One region of the Pseudomonas sp. H1_D04 genome, then DNA from elsewhere that is predicted to be linked to it. Evidence: predicted binding sites of a transcription regulator. Region 1 holds the regulator's gene; the other holds the start of a gene.
The links. Region 1 encodes FliA, which starts transcription of late flagellar genes. Its sites were predicted from a motif close to CTAAAGTTTNNNNNNNNNNNGCCGNTAA; they were not measured.
Positions count from the first base shown of each region.

Region 1 (7,347 bases):
CAGTCAGGATGGTGGGGGAGATCTCTTCGTCCACTATTCGGCGATCAAGGGCGAGGGCTATAAAACCCTTGAGGAGGGGCAGAAAGTGGAGTTCAGAGTAGAAAAAGGTCAAAAGGGTGATCAGGCTACGGATGTGCAGATCGTCAGTTGAATTGCCCGGCTTGATAGTGCTCCAGCGTGCTTGGGAGCAATCCGCGTTTTTTAAAGCAAAAGTTGGAAGGCTTCTTGCAATACCGCCTCCAGGACGCCTTCCGGCGTCAAAAGTTTGCTTCAAGGAAACGAGGAATACCGGTGGTGGATCGCTCTCAAATGCTCGGCACGGCCCGTACGACCCTGACTGACCTCTCGCGGGGCAATCTGGGTGTGCCGTTGTTGTTGCTGGTGATGCTGGCAATGATGATGTTGCCGATGCCGCCGTTCCTGCTGGACGTGTTCTTCACCTTCAACATTGCGTTGTCGGTCGTGGTCCTGTTGGTGTGCGTTTACGCCCTGCGGCCGCTGGACTTTGCGGTATTCCCGACGATCCTGCTGGTGGCGACCCTGCTGCGGCTGGCGCTCAACGTGGCGTCCACCCGCGTCGTCATGCTCCACGGCCAGGACGGCCACGCGGCCGCCGGTAAGGTGATCCAGGCCTTCGGTGAGGTGGTGATCGGCGGTAACTACGTGGTCGGTATCGTGGTGTTCGCGATCCTGATGATCATTAACTTCGTGGTGGTCACCAAGGGCGCCGGGCGGATTTCCGAGGTGAGCGCGCGCTTTACCCTCGACGCCATGCCCGGCAAACAAATGGCCATCGACGCCGACCTCAACGCCGGTCTGATCGACCAGAATCAAGCCAAGACCCGCCGCCTGGAAGTGGCACAGGAAGCCGAGTTCTACGGCTCCATGGACGGTGCCAGCAAATTCGTGCGCGGTGACGCCATCGCTGGCCTGTTGATTCTGTTCATCAACCTGATCGGCGGCATGGCCGTCGGTATCTTTCAGCACGGCATGACCTTCGGCGATGCGGGCAAGGTGTACGCCTTGCTGACCATCGGTGACGGTTTAGTGGCGCAATTGCCATCACTGTTGTTATCTACAGCTGCAGCCATCATGGTGACCCGTGCGTCGGGCTCCGAAGACATGGGCAAGCAGATCAGCCGGCAGATGTTTGCATCGCCCAAGGCGTTGGCCGTGGCGGCGGGCATCATGGCGATCATGGGTATCGTCCCGGGCATGCCCCATGTGTCGTTCCTGAGCATGGCGGCCATGGCGGGCGGTGGTGCCTACCTGTTCTGGAAGAAGCAAAACGCGGTCAAGGTCCAAGCCCTGCAAGAAGTTGCGCGTCAACAAGAACTGCTGCCATCGCCAGCCCGCGCCCAGGAAACCAAGGAGTTGGGCTGGGACGACGTGACCCCCATCGACATGATCGGCCTGGAAGTCGGCTATCGCCTGATCCCGCTGGTGGACCGCAACCAAGGCGGCCAATTGCTCGCGCGGATCAAGGGCGTGCGTAAGAAACTCTCGCAGGACCTGGGCTTCCTGATGCCCACCGTGCACATCCGCGACAACCTCGACCTGGCTCCGAGCGCCTACCGCCTGACCCTGATGGGGGTGATCCTGGCTGAAGCCGAGATCTATCCGGATCGCGAGTTGGCGATCAACCCAGGCCAGGTGTTCGGCAGCCTCAACGGCATTACCGCCAAAGATCCGGCTTTCGGCCTGGAGGCGGTGTGGATCGAAATCAGCCAGCGCAGCCAGGCGCAGTCACTGGGCTATACCGTGGTGGACGCCAGCACGGTCGTCGCGACCCACCTCAACCAGATTCTGTACAAGCACTCCCACGAGCTCATCGGCCACGAAGAAGTCCAGCAATTGATGGGCTTACTGGGCAAAGCCTCGCCAAAACTGGCGGAAGAGCTGGTGCCCGGGGTGCTGTCGCTGTCGCAATTGCTCAAGGTGCTGCAAGCGCTGCTGGCCGAACAGGTACCGGTACGCGACATTCGCAGCATTGCCGAGGCCATCGCCAACAACGCCGCCAAGAGTCAAGATACCGCCGCGCTGGTGGCTGCGGTGCGTGTCGGATTGTCCCGTGCAATCGTGCAAAGCATTGTAGGGCTTGACTCTGAGCTGCCTGTGATCACCTTGGAACCAAGGTTGGAACAAATATTGCTCAATAGTATTCAGAAGGCAGGACAAGGCCAGGAAGAGGGCGTTCTGCTGGAGCCAAGCATGGCTGAAAAGCTGCAGCGTTCGTTGATCGACGCCGCACAGCGTCAGGAAATGCAGGGCCAACCGGTGATTCTGCTGGTGGCAGGTCCGGTCCGCGCGATGTTGTCGCGGTTTGGACGCTTGGCAGTACCGAATTTGCACGTTTTGGCTTATCAGGAAATTCCTGACAACAAGCAAGTGACTATCGTCGCGACAGTAGGGCCCAACGGCTGAGGGTAGTGGGTTATGCAAGTTAAGCGTTTTTTCGCCGCCGATATGCGTCAGGCCATGAAACTGGTCCGTGATGAGCTGGGCGCCGACGCCGCGATTATCGGTAACCGTCGTATTGCCGGCGGTGTCGAGCTGACGGCTGCCCTGGATTACACCCCCTCGGCGCTGGCGCCGCGTGTACCGAACATGGAGCTCGAAGACGAGCTGCGCAAGACCGCTTCGCGCATCGTCTCGGCCCAGGCTGAGCTGAGCATGCGTGGCGACAGCGATACCACCACCAATCGCCAGTTGTTCGCCGGGCTGCCGCTGACCGCTGCCGAACCACTGGTTGAGCCGACCTTCGTCGAGCCGCCGCGTCCTGCCGCGCCAGCCCCGGCCGCCGCAGTTGACCAGCGTGTGTTCGACTCGATGCGCTTTGAGCTCAACGGCCTGCGCGAACTGCTGGAAGTGCAGCTCGGCTCGCTGGCCTGGACGCAGCTGCAAGGCAGCAAACCGCAACAGGCCAACCTGTGGCGTCGCCTGCAACGCATTGGCTTGTCCGGCCCGTTGTCCCGCGACCTGCTGGCCCTGACCACCGAAATCGAAGAACCACGCCAGGCCTGGCGCATGTTGCTGGCCCACCTGGCGCGGATGATCGCTACCCCGGAAATCGAACCCCTGGAAGAGGGCGGTGTGATCGCCATGGTCGGCCCTGCCGGCATGGGCAAGACCACCACCCTCGCCAAGCTGGCAGCGCGTTATGTGCTCAAGTACGGCGCGAATAATATCGCGCTGGTGAGCATGGACAGCTACCGGATCGGCGCCCAGGAGCAGCTCAAGACGTTGGGCCGCATCCTCAATGTACCGGTGACCCACGTCGACCCGGGCCAGTCCCTGGCCAACGCCCTCGATCCGCTGCTGCGCAAGCGCGTGGTGCTGATCGACACCGCCGGCTTGCAAGCCAGCGACCCGGCGTTGCGCATGCAACTGGAAACCCTGGCCGGGCGTGGTATCAAGTCGAAAAATTACCTGGTGCTTGCAACCACCAGCCAAAAACAGGTTCTTACCGCTGCGTACCATAGCTACAAACGCTGTGGCCTGGCCGGTTGCATCCTCACGAAACTGGATGAAACCGCCAGCCTGGGTGAAGTGTTGAGCCTGGCTATCAGTCATGAATTACCGGTTGCCTACCTGACCGACGGGCCGCGGATCCCGGATGATCTTCATCTGCCGCGCCGTCATCAGTTGGTCAGCCGTGCCGTCAGCGTGCAAATGCAAGAAGAGCCTAGCGAGGAAGCGATGGCCGATATGTTCGCCGACCTCTACCACAACCCGGCAAAACGGGTCGGTTGAAGTCAGGATGAACACCGTGAAATGTACCTACATTGATGGTCTGCAAGCGATTCACGCGGCCAAGCCATGTAGCCTGCGTCTAAGCAAGACAAGGTAAAGAAATAAAATGGGCAGCATGCATCCCGTACAGGTGATCGCGGTGACCGGCGGCAAAGGTGGCGTCGGAAAGACTAACGTGTCAGTGAATTTGTCCCTGGCCCTGGCAGAGCTTGGCCGTCGCGTCATGCTGCTGGATGCTGACCTGGGGCTGGCGAACGTCGACGTTCTGCTGGGACTGACGCCCAAACACACCCTTGCCGATGTGATCGAGGGGCGCTGTGAGCTGCGCGACGTGCTGCTCCAGGGCCCTGGCGGGATCCGCATCGTGCCGGCTGCCTCCGGTACCCAGAGCATGGTGCACCTGAGCCCGGCGCAGCATGCCGGCCTGATCCAGGCATTCAGTGATATCGGCGACAACCTCGACGTGCTGGTGATCGACACCGCCGCCGGGATCGGCGAGTCCGTGGTCAGCTTCGTGCGCGCCGCGCAGGAAGTCCTGCTGGTGGTCTGCGATGAACCCACCTCGATCACCGACGCCTACGCCCTGATCAAACTGCTTAACCGTGACTACGGCATGAACCGCTTCCGCGTCCTGGCCAACATGGCCCAGAGTCCGCAGGAAGGGCGCAATCTGTTCGCCAAGTTGACCAAGGTCACGGATCGCTTCCTCGATGTCGCCTTACAATACGTCGGCGCAGTTCCCTACGACGAGTGCGTGCGCAAGGCTGTGCAAAAGCAGCGTGCAGTCTACGAAGCGTTCCCTCGTTCCAAATGCGCATTGGCGTTCAAGGCTATTGCCCAGAAGGTCGATACCTGGCCGTTGCCCGCCAACCCTCGTGGGCATCTGGAGTTTTTCGTCGAGCGATTGGTACATCAGACGAGCGCAGGACCGGTGCTATGACAGCGAATGGCTACAACGCCTACAAGAAATCTGCCCGTGACAGTCAGGGTGAGTTGATTGAGCGCTATGCGCCGCTGGTCAAGCGTATCGCCTATCACTTGCTGGCTCGCCTGCCCGCCAGCGTGCAGGTCGAGGACCTGATCCAGGCCGGCATGATCGGCTTGCTCGAAGTGTCGACCAAATACGATGCCAGCAAAGGCGCGAGTTTCGAGACGTATGCGGGTATCCGTATCCGTGGCGCGATGCTTGATGAGGTGCGTAAAGGTGATTGGGCGCCGCGTTCGGTGCACCGAAATACGCGCATGGTCAGCGACGCAATTCGTGCAATTGAAGCAAAAACCGGTCGCGACGCTAAAGATCATGAAGTTGCGGCCGAACTCCAATTGAGTCTCGACGATTATTACGGGATTTTGAACGATACCTTGGGCAGCCGCCTGTTCAGTTTCGACGACCTGTTGCAGGACGGCGAACACGAAGGGCTGCACGAGGACGGCGCGAGCGCGCATATGGAACCGTCACGCGACCTGGAAGATGAACGCTTCCAGGGTGCATTGGCGGACGCCATTGCCAACTTGCCCGAGCGCGAGCGGTTAGTGTTGGCGCTGTATTACGACGAAGAGCTGAACCTCAAGGAAATCGGTGAGGTCCTGGGGGTCAGCGAATCGCGTGTCAGCCAGTTGCACAGCCAATGCGCAGCCCGCTTGCGGGGGCGTTTGGGAGAGTGGCGAGCGCGCTGACAGGCAGTGTGGGGAGCATTGCAAAGCGATACCGCGAAGGTGATAGGCCTTCGTGGGTTCGATCCGTGGTGCCCCCGGCAGTCCTTTTTGTGTAATGCCTGTTGATTGAAATGGCGCGTCCAGGTGCTGGGCGCGTTTAAGACTGCTTGGAGGTCGAATTGGACAAGAACATGAAAATCCTCATCGTTGATGACTTCTCAACGATGCGGCGGATCATAAAAAACCTGTTGCGTGACCTTGGGTTCACAAACACGGTCGAGGCGGATGACGGCCTTACGGCGATTCCGATCCTCAACAGCGGGAGCATCGACTTTCTGGTAACAGACTGGAACATGCCGGGCATGACCGGTATCGACTTGTTGCGCCACGTGCGTGCCGACGAAAAACTGCGCAGCCTTCCCGTGTTGATGGTGACCGCCGAAGCCAAGCGTGAACAGATCATCGAAGCCGCCCAGGCCGGGGTCAACGGTTACGTAGTCAAGCCATTCACTGCACAGGCCTTGAAAGAGAAGATCGAAAAGATCTTTGAACGCATCCACGGCTAATGCCATCGCGGGGGAGCTATGGAGCATAAAGAAACGTCACAGGGAGACTTTGAGTCGACCCTGAAAAAGCATGCTCACCAGTTGGTCGACAGCCTTGAAAAAGGCCACTTCGGCGACGCGGTGCAGTTGATCCATGAGCTCAACCAGACCCGTGACCGCGGCCTGTACCAGGAAGTGGGCAAGCTCACACGCGAGCTGCACAGTGCGATCGTCAATTTTCAGATTGACCCGCACATGCCCCAGGCCGAAGAAATCTCGCAGATCACTGATGCCACCGAACGCCTGTCCTATGTGGTCAGGCTGACCGAAGCCGCGGCTAACCGCACCATGGACCTGGTGGAAAATGCCACGCCTCTGGTCAACGGCATGGCCAATGAAGCCCAGGCCCTCAGCGTTGACTGGGGCCGCTTCATGCGTCGCGAAGTCGGGGCTGAAGAGTTTCGTGAATTGGCCCGTCGGGTCGACGGTTTCCTGTCGCGCAGCGAACAGGAAAACCGCACGGTTTCCAGCAACCTCAATGACATTCTGCTGGCCCAGGATTACCAGGACCTCACCGGTCAGGTGATCAAACGTGTAACCCAGTTGGTTACCGAAGTGGAAAGCAATTTGCTCAAATTGGTGCTCATGGCTGGCCAGGTAGACCGTTTTGCCGGCATCGAACATGACCGCGAAGCGATCCTCTCTGAAAAAGATCCACAAAAACATCTCGCCAAGGGTGAAGGTCCGCAGATTCATGCCGATAAACGTGAAGACGTTGTGTCAGGTCAGGATGACGTAGATGACCTGTTATCCAGTTTAGGCTTCTAAGGAGCACCCACATGAGCTTCGGCGCCGATGAAGAGATCCTTCAGGATTTCCTTGTAGAGGCCGGCGAAATTTTAGAGCAACTGTCCGAACAACTGGTCGAGCTGGAAAGCCGACCGGATGATGCGAACCTGCTCAATGCAATTTTTCGCGGTTTTCATACTGTAAAAGGGGGCGCCGGCTTCCTCCAGCTCCATGAGCTGGTGGAGTGCTGCCACATCGCCGAGAACGTGTTCGACATCCTGCGCAAGGGTGAGCGTCACGTTGATTCGGAATTGATGGACGTGATTCTCGAAGCACTGGATGCGGTCAACGGCATGTTCAGCGAAGTTCGCGAACGTGCCCCGATCACGGCGGCCACCCCGGAACTGCTGGCCGCCCTGGCGCGCTATGCAGAGCCGGCCGACACCACGGCAGCGCCGGTGGTTGAGGCCGCGCCTGAGCCGGTGGCGGAGCCTGAAGCGGATGTGACGGACAACGAGTTCGAACAACTGCTCAACTCCCTCAGTGCCGTCAAGGCCGAAGCTGAAGCACCGGCCGCCGTTGCCCCGGCAGCGGCACCGACCAG
Region 1 is NZ_CP162826.1:3,965,652-3,972,998, forward strand. Features, by position in the region: gene AB4N82_RS18415 (cold shock domain-containing protein) at 1-151, shown strand, start outside; gene flhA (flagellar biosynthesis protein FlhA) at 310-2,424, shown strand; gene flhF (flagellar biosynthesis protein FlhF) at 2,437-3,753, shown strand; gene fleN (flagellar synthesis regulator FleN) at 3,860-4,693, shown strand; gene fliA (RNA polymerase sigma factor FliA) at 4,690-5,430, shown strand; gene AB4N82_RS18440 (chemotaxis response regulator CheY) at 5,601-5,975, shown strand; gene AB4N82_RS18445 (protein phosphatase CheZ) at 5,994-6,782, shown strand; gene AB4N82_RS18450 (chemotaxis protein CheA) at 6,794-7,347, shown strand, end outside.

Region 2 (7,347 bases), 1.3 Mb from region 1:
GCTGGTCGATGGCCCGTCGCTGACACTGCGTGCGGCCCAGGTCAGCGTGGTGACCCCGGCCACGGTGTCATTGACCGTCACAGACAGCAAGAACGCCAGCCTGAACCTGCGCAAGACGGTGAGCGTCGTACCGTCCGCCAGGCCCGTCGCCCAGATCAGTGGGCCCACCACGGTCGAGGCGGGCAAACCCCTGGCGTTGTCGGCGACCGGCTCAAGTGGGCTCTCGTTACGCTACGCATGGCAGGCAGAGGGCTTTACACCGGCCGCGTCGGTGACAGTCAGCCCAACGTTCACCGCGCCCACCACTGCGGGCGCGCGAAGCATCGGGCTGACTGTCACCGACGCCGCCAACCGCACGGCCAGCGCCAGTCATTCGGTGATTATCAGCCCACCGGAGCAAGCCGGGGATTGCGCGCCGCCGTGGGTGGCGAGCAAAGCCTATTCGGTCAACAACGAGAAAGTCTCGTATGACCGCTACAACTATGAGGTGGCGCACTGGACGCAAAACCAACGGCCGGATTTGAACTGGGTCATCACAGGCAGCGCCAAACCTTGGCGACGGCTGGCGCCCTGCACACCCTAGAGGGGCGGTAAACGCCGCTTTACCGGGGTTTTCTTGACGATGGCCGTGTTGGTTTCGGCATAGGCGTTGAGGCGGTCAAGCAGGGTGTCGAGATGGTCCATGGTGCGTACATGCAGGCGGGCGATAAAGCAGTCTTCGCCCGTCACCTTGTCGCACTCGGTGAACTCGGGGATCGCCTGGATCTGGCGTTCCACTTCCTGCAACTGGCCGGGCAGAGGACGGATGCGCACGATGGCTTGCAGCAAATAGCCAAAATGCTTGGGGTCAATGTCCACGGTGTAGTGGGTCAGCACGCCGCGTTCTTCCAGGCGACGCAAGCGTTCGCCAACGCTGGGCGAGGACAGCCCGGTAATACCCGCCAGGGCCTTGAGCGACAAACGCGAGTCGTCCATCAAGGCGGCGATCAGTTGCTGGTCGATGGTGTCAATCATGGTGTTCGCCTAATAAGAAAAGGTGATTTCCGGTGTTTGCCTTTTTTAGTCACTGGAGCCGATCACGCGCAGATTGCCATAATTGAGCCTCACTTGAGGAGCTCCAATCATGGATACATCGATCCGTCGCGGTTCTTGGGAAATGGTCGCCGCCATGCTCATCTCGGGCACCATTGGCTGGTTTGTGCTGGTGTCGGGCGTGTCGGTAATTGAGGTGGTGTTCTGGCGCTGTGTGATCGGTGGGCTCACGTTACTGCTGGTCTGCGCGGTGCTGGGTTACCTGCGCCTGGACCTGCTCAGTTGGGCCCGGCTCGGGCTGGCGATGCTCAGCGGCGTTGCCATCGTCGGTAATTGGTTACTGTTATTTGAATCCTATTCCCGCGCATCCATCGCTATCAGTACGGCGGTGTACAACGTTCAGCCGTTCCTGTTGGTCATGCTGGCGGCGCTGTTTCTCGGTGAAAAAATCACCTTACAGAAACTGGCCTGGCTGAGTGTGGCGTTTATGGGGATGCTGGCGATTGTCACTGCCCATGGCGAGCAGCAGAGCGGTGGCGGGGACTATTTGACGGGAATCGTCCTGGCGTTGGGCGCAGCGTTTTTGTATGCCGTAGCGGCATTGATCATCAAGCGCTTGAAGGACGTGCCGCCGCATTTGATGGCGTTGATCCAAGTGATTACCGGTGCGCTGCTACTGGCACCGCTGGTGCCTTGGAACAGCCTGCCGCAGGCGAGTAATGCCTGGTCGGCATTGGTGGCCCTGGGCGTTGTGCATACCGGGTTGATGTATGTGTTGCTGTACGGGGCGATCCAGAAACTGCCGACGGCCATCACCGGCGCGCTGTCGTTTATCTACCCGATAGCGGCGATCGTCGTCGATTGGATTGCCTTTGGCCACCGCCTGGGCTGGCTGCAATGGCTGGGGGTGGCGGCTATTCTGCTGGCGGCTGCCGGGTTGCAGCGGGGCTGGTGGTGGCCCCGCTCCCGCAGGGTTAGTGCGTGCCCTGAAAGATGATCTTATCCGGGTTGAAATGCTCCACCACGCTGCCCGGCTGCGGCAAGCCAAGGATATGCCCCTTGATCTTGCCCACCACATGCATCTCGCACGGCTTGCAGTCGAACTTCAGCGTCAGCACTTCGTCGCCATGGATCAATTGCATCGGCGCGACCTTGGTTTTCACGCCCGTCACCCCCTTGGCCTGTTTAGGGCAGAGGTTGAACGAGAAGCGCAGGCAGTGCTTGGTGATCATCACCGGTACTTCGCCGGTTTCTTCATGGGCTTCAAAGGCAGCGTCGATCATCTGGACGCCGTGACGATGATAGAAGTCGCGGGCCTTCTGGTTGTAGACGTTAGCCAGGAACGACAGGTGCGCTTCCGGGTAAACCGGCGGCGGCGTGGTCTCGGCCTTGCGTCCACCACGGGGGTGAGCCGCGACACGGGCCGCAGTCAGCGTTTCGATCACTTCGCGGCGCAATGCCTTGAGCTGCGAGTTGGGGACGAAGAACGCCTGTGGCGCGTCCAGCTCGATATTCGTCGCGTGATACTCGGTAGTTCCGAGTTGGCCAAGCAGGTCGCGCAGGGTATCCAGCGCCTGCTCCGGCTTGTTGGCCGCGCCGAACGGGCCGGGCAGGGTGACGCTGGCGCTGATGCCTTCTTCACTGGTGGCGGTAATTTCCAGCTGGTCTTCACGCAGGCGCGCGACCCACGACAGGCCGATACGGCGCTCCGCCGAGGTCTTGAGCAGCGCTTGTTGCCAGTTATGGTCCAGGTTGCGGTTCAGCGGATGGTGCGGGCGCAACTGGTGCAGACCGGCCGGCATTTCGTTCGGCTCGACGCGGTAGCGATAGCGCTTCTGGCCGTCTTCCTCGAACTCGCCATTGGGTTCGGCGATGTTGGCGCGAAAACCCACCACTTCGCGTTTGACCAGCACGTTCAGCCCGTCACCGTTGGACAACGGCTCATGGGTGACCACTTGCAGATCGCGCTTGCCGGCTTTTTCCACCGTACCGACCGGCAGGCCGGTGAAGGTCGGCGTGTCGAAGGCGCCGATGTCGATCTTGCGGTCGCTGACGAAATAGTCGGTGCTGCCACGGTGGAAGGTTTTTTCCGGGTCAGGCAGGAAAAAGTGCACGGTGCGGCCGCTGGAAGCGCGGGCCAGGTCTGTGCGGTCTTCAAGCACGTCGTCGAGGCGCTGGCGGTAATAGGCGGTGATATTCTTCACATAGCCCATGTCCTTGTAGCGGCCTTCGATCTTGAACGAACGCACACCGGCTTCGACGAGGGCGCGGATGTTGGCGCTCTGGTTGTTGTCTTTCATCGACAGCAGGTGCTTTTCAAAGGCCACAACGCGGCCCTGATCGTCTTTCAAGGTGTATGGCAGGCGGCAAGCCTGGGAGCAATCGCCACGGTTGGCGCTGCGGCCATTTTGCGCGTGGGAGATGTTGCACTGCCCGGAGAACGCCACGCACAGGGCGCCGTGGATAAAGAACTCGATGGCGGCATCGGTCTCGTCGGCGATGGCGCGGATTTCTTGCAGGTTCAGCTCACGGGCCAAGACCAACTGCGAGAAACCGGCCTGGTCGAGAAACTTCGCGCGGGCCAGGGTGCGGATATCGGTTTGGGTGCTGGCGTGCAGCTCGATGGGCGGAATATCCAGCTCCATCACACCCAGGTCTTGCACGATCAACGCGTCAACACCGGCGTCGTAGAGCTGATGGATCAGCTTGCGCGCGGGTTCCAGTTCGTTGTCATGCAAGATCGTGTTGATCGTGGTGAAGACGCGCGCATGGTAACGGTGGGCGAATTCTACCAACTGAGCGATATCGCTCACGTCATTACACGCGTTATGGCGGGCGCCGAAACTTGGGCCGCCGATGTAGATGGCGTCGGCGCCATGCAGGATCGCCTCCCGCGCGATGGCGACATCGCGGGCAGGGCTGAGCAATTCCAGGTGATGCTTGGGCATGGACATAGTTTTTTTAGTCAGGCTTGTCACGGTTGAGGCGCGCATTGTAGCTGTGAAATGCCTGACCGGCATCAACTCAGGCCTGGGCGGCCATCGCGGTCACTTCCACGCGCATGCCTTCTACCGCCAATGCAGCAACGCCAACCGCCGCACGCACGGGCCAGGGCTTGGCAAAGAAGCGTTTGTAGACTTCATTAAAGGCCGCACGATCGGCCATATCCGTCAGATAAATGGTCAGGTGCATTACCCGATCCATGGAGCTGCCGGCCTTTTCCAGCGCGACTTTCAGCGCTTGCAGGGTGCATTCGCATTGCAGGGAGATATCGCCCAGCTCCAGGCTGCCGTCGGCGCGGGTCGGGATCTGGGTGGAGACCAGGATACCGTTGAAGCCAATTACGTCAGATGAGATGGAGTCGGCATCAGGATCGGGGGTGTAGGACAGGTCGTGGTTGGCCATGGGCGCCTCTCGTTGGCAGGTTGCAAAGGCGCCCATGGTCCCCGAAAACAGCCGCGCGGGCAAACCGCAATGCGCGGCTTTTTTGACGCCAGAAAATAAACATTAAAACCGCGTAAAGTCGCGTATTCAGCCGCCGATAGCCAGTTACAGACAGCTTCTTCGCACGGTTGAGGGTACGTCATGTTCAATAAAGCAGTTAAAACAGAACTGGCGGCCAGGACGGCCGAAGTCACCGAATACAAAGGACTGTTTACTGCACTCGAACGCTCCATGGCCGTGGTCGAATTTGACCTCAATGGCAAGGTGTTGAGCGCTAACGACAACTTCCTGAGGACGCTGGGTTACAGCCGTGAGCAACTGCTCGGTAAATCCCATCGTGATTTCTGCTTGCCAGCGCTGACCAGCAGCTCGGCCTATGGCCAGTTCTGGGCTGACCTCAAGGCCGGAAAGTTCGTGTCAGGTACGTTTAAGCGGGTGGACTCCCAAGGCAGGACTATCTGGCTTGAGGCCAGCTACAACCCGGTGCTGGATGAGCGTGGCCAGGTGTTGAAAGTGGTCAAGTACGCGTTGGACGTCACTGCCAAGGTTGAACAGGAAGCCGCTACGCGCAGCAAACTGACGGCGTTGGACCGGGCGATGGCCGTTATCGAATTCGATTTGAACGGGCAGGTACTGGACGCCAACGACAACTTCCAGAACGTCATGGGGTATTCGCTGGCCGAGCTCAAAGGCAAACACCACCGCCTGTTTTGCGAACCGGCCCTGATCAACAGCCATGAGTACGCGGACTTTTGGCGGCGCTTGAACAATGGCGAATTCTTCACCGGGCAATTCAAACGCCTTGGTAAACATGGCCGGGTCGTGTGGCTCGAAGCGAGTTACAACCCGGTCTACGACGGCGACGGCAAGCTGATCAAGATCGTCAAGTTCGCCAGCGACATCACCGAACGTGTAGAGAAGTTCGAAGAAGACTCCCGTGGCGCCTCCCGTGCTTACCACATCTCGTCCGAGACCGAACGGTTTGCCGAGCACGGCACCCAGGTTATCCAGGAAACCGCCACGGAGATGCGCCGGATTGCCGAAAACATCGGCTCATCCGCGCGCCTGGTCGGGCAGTTGGGCGATCGTTCCGAGCAAATTACCGCCATCGTCAACACCATTCGTGGCATCGCCGACCAGACCAACCTGCTGGCGCTCAACGCCGCCATCGAGGCCGCAAGGGCCGGCGACCAAGGCCGTGGCTTTGCGGTGGTGGCCGATGAGGTCAGGCAACTGGCCGGGCGTACCAGTCGCTCCACAGCGGAAATCGCCGAGATGATCGGCATGATCCTCTCGGAAACCCGCGACGCAGTGACCAGCATGAACGCCACGCAGGAAGGCGCACAACGCGGCGTCCAGTTGGCGGACCAGGCGGGTTCGGTGATCTTGCAGATTCGCACCAGCACCAGCGATGCGGTGCAGGCGGTGAGTATGTTTGCGTCGAAGCTGGATGAGTCGGAGGTGATTCCCAAGACTGCCATAGGCTGGGTTGGCTAATCGCTGGCTCGCTGTTGATGTTGGTCTCAGGCTTGCTTTTGGGGCTCTTTTCCAAAAGTGAGCCGCCGTTACCTAGATAGTGGATAGGTACACCGAACGGCCGCTGTCGCGGGCAAGCCAGCGCTCACATGTTACGGCGGATTTTTTTGTGGGGGCGTCCTTGAGCGCTGGGCTTAGCTGAACTCAATGCGCCAAACCCTGCAGCGCGATCCCCATCGGAAACGGTGCCTGGTGGGTTGCTGCCTTCATTTGGTTGCGATAACCCAGCGGGCTAGTGCCCAGTTGTTTTTGGAAGGCACGCCGCATGCGCTCTTCACGGCCGAAACCAACCGTTTGCGCTATCCGCTTGATGGGTTCACTCGTGGTGGCCAGCACCCGGCAGGCGGCTTCCAAGCGCAAACTCTCCACCGCCTGTGCGGGCGTATCGCCCGTGGCGGCGACATAGGCTCGCGCAAAGTGACGCGGGCTCATGCCGAATTGCTCGGCCAAGCGCTCCACGCGTAGATCACCGTTCAAGTTGCCCGCAATCCACGCATGCAAGCGCGCCAGGCGTACATCGGGATCAGTTCGCAGAGCGGTGGACTGGGCTTTGAGCGAAGCGCTCAACTGCGGTTGCTCGGCCGAGCGCCACAGGAACACGGTGAAATAGCGCGCCAATGACAGCGCCGCGTCGGCCCCCAGATCCTGCTCGACCAGTCCCAACGCCAAGTCGATGCCTGCGGTGGCGCCGCCGCACGTCCACAGGTTGCGGTCATGCAGGTACAACGCGTCGGTCTGGCAGATGACCTTGGGGTAACGCGCCTGCAATGCTTCGGCGAACTTCCAGTGGGTCACTACGTTGCGCCCATCGAGCAAACCGGCGGCGGCCAATGCGAAGGCGCCGGTGCCGATTGAACAGAGGCGACGGATCGCCGGGGCGCGGCCGCGCAGCCAGGCGCAGGCATGCTCGTTGGCTTCCAGGGCGTCCATGCCGGGGCCGCCCGCGACGATCAGCGTATCAATGTCGGGCGCTTGTTGATCAATTTGTTCCAGTGACTGGGTGCTGGCGCTGATCCCCGACACCGAGCTGACCTGGCCTCCAAACGGTGAGGCAAGCAGCAACCGATACGGCGCCTGTGTGGCAAACGCGCCGCCCAGCAGGCGTGGAATCGCGGCAAACACCTCCAGCGGTCCAGCGGCGTTGAGCAGCAGCAAGTCATCGAACGCTAGCACCACCACCGTGCGCACAGCGATGTCCGACGTGGCAGTAAAGGAGGGGTGTTTGGCATGGAGCGGCACGGCGAGCCTCGACATACTGGATTCAACGCAAAAATGAGGGAAAGACAATGACGTTAAAACCGGGTGCTGCCAAGTACGCTGTACGACAACGCTTGG
Region 2 is NZ_CP162826.1:5,242,147-5,249,493, reverse strand. Features, by position in the region: gene AB4N82_RS24215 (hypothetical protein) at 1-583, shown strand, start outside; gene AB4N82_RS24210 (Lrp/AsnC family transcriptional regulator) at 580-1,014, opposite strand; gene AB4N82_RS24205 (DMT family transporter) at 1,124-2,029, shown strand; gene AB4N82_RS24200 (peptidase U32 family protein) at 2,007-3,986, opposite strand; gene AB4N82_RS24195 (RidA family protein) at 4,057-4,437, opposite strand; gene AB4N82_RS24190 (methyl-accepting chemotaxis protein) at 4,618-5,973, shown strand; gene AB4N82_RS24185 (GlxA family transcriptional regulator) at 6,157-7,266, opposite strand; gene AB4N82_RS24180 (ABC transporter substrate-binding protein) at 7,299-7,347, shown strand, end outside.
Region 2: AB4N82_RS24190 (methyl-accepting chemotaxis protein) is a predicted target of FliA. The motif match lies at 4,550-4,577, and genes of this name have one in related genera.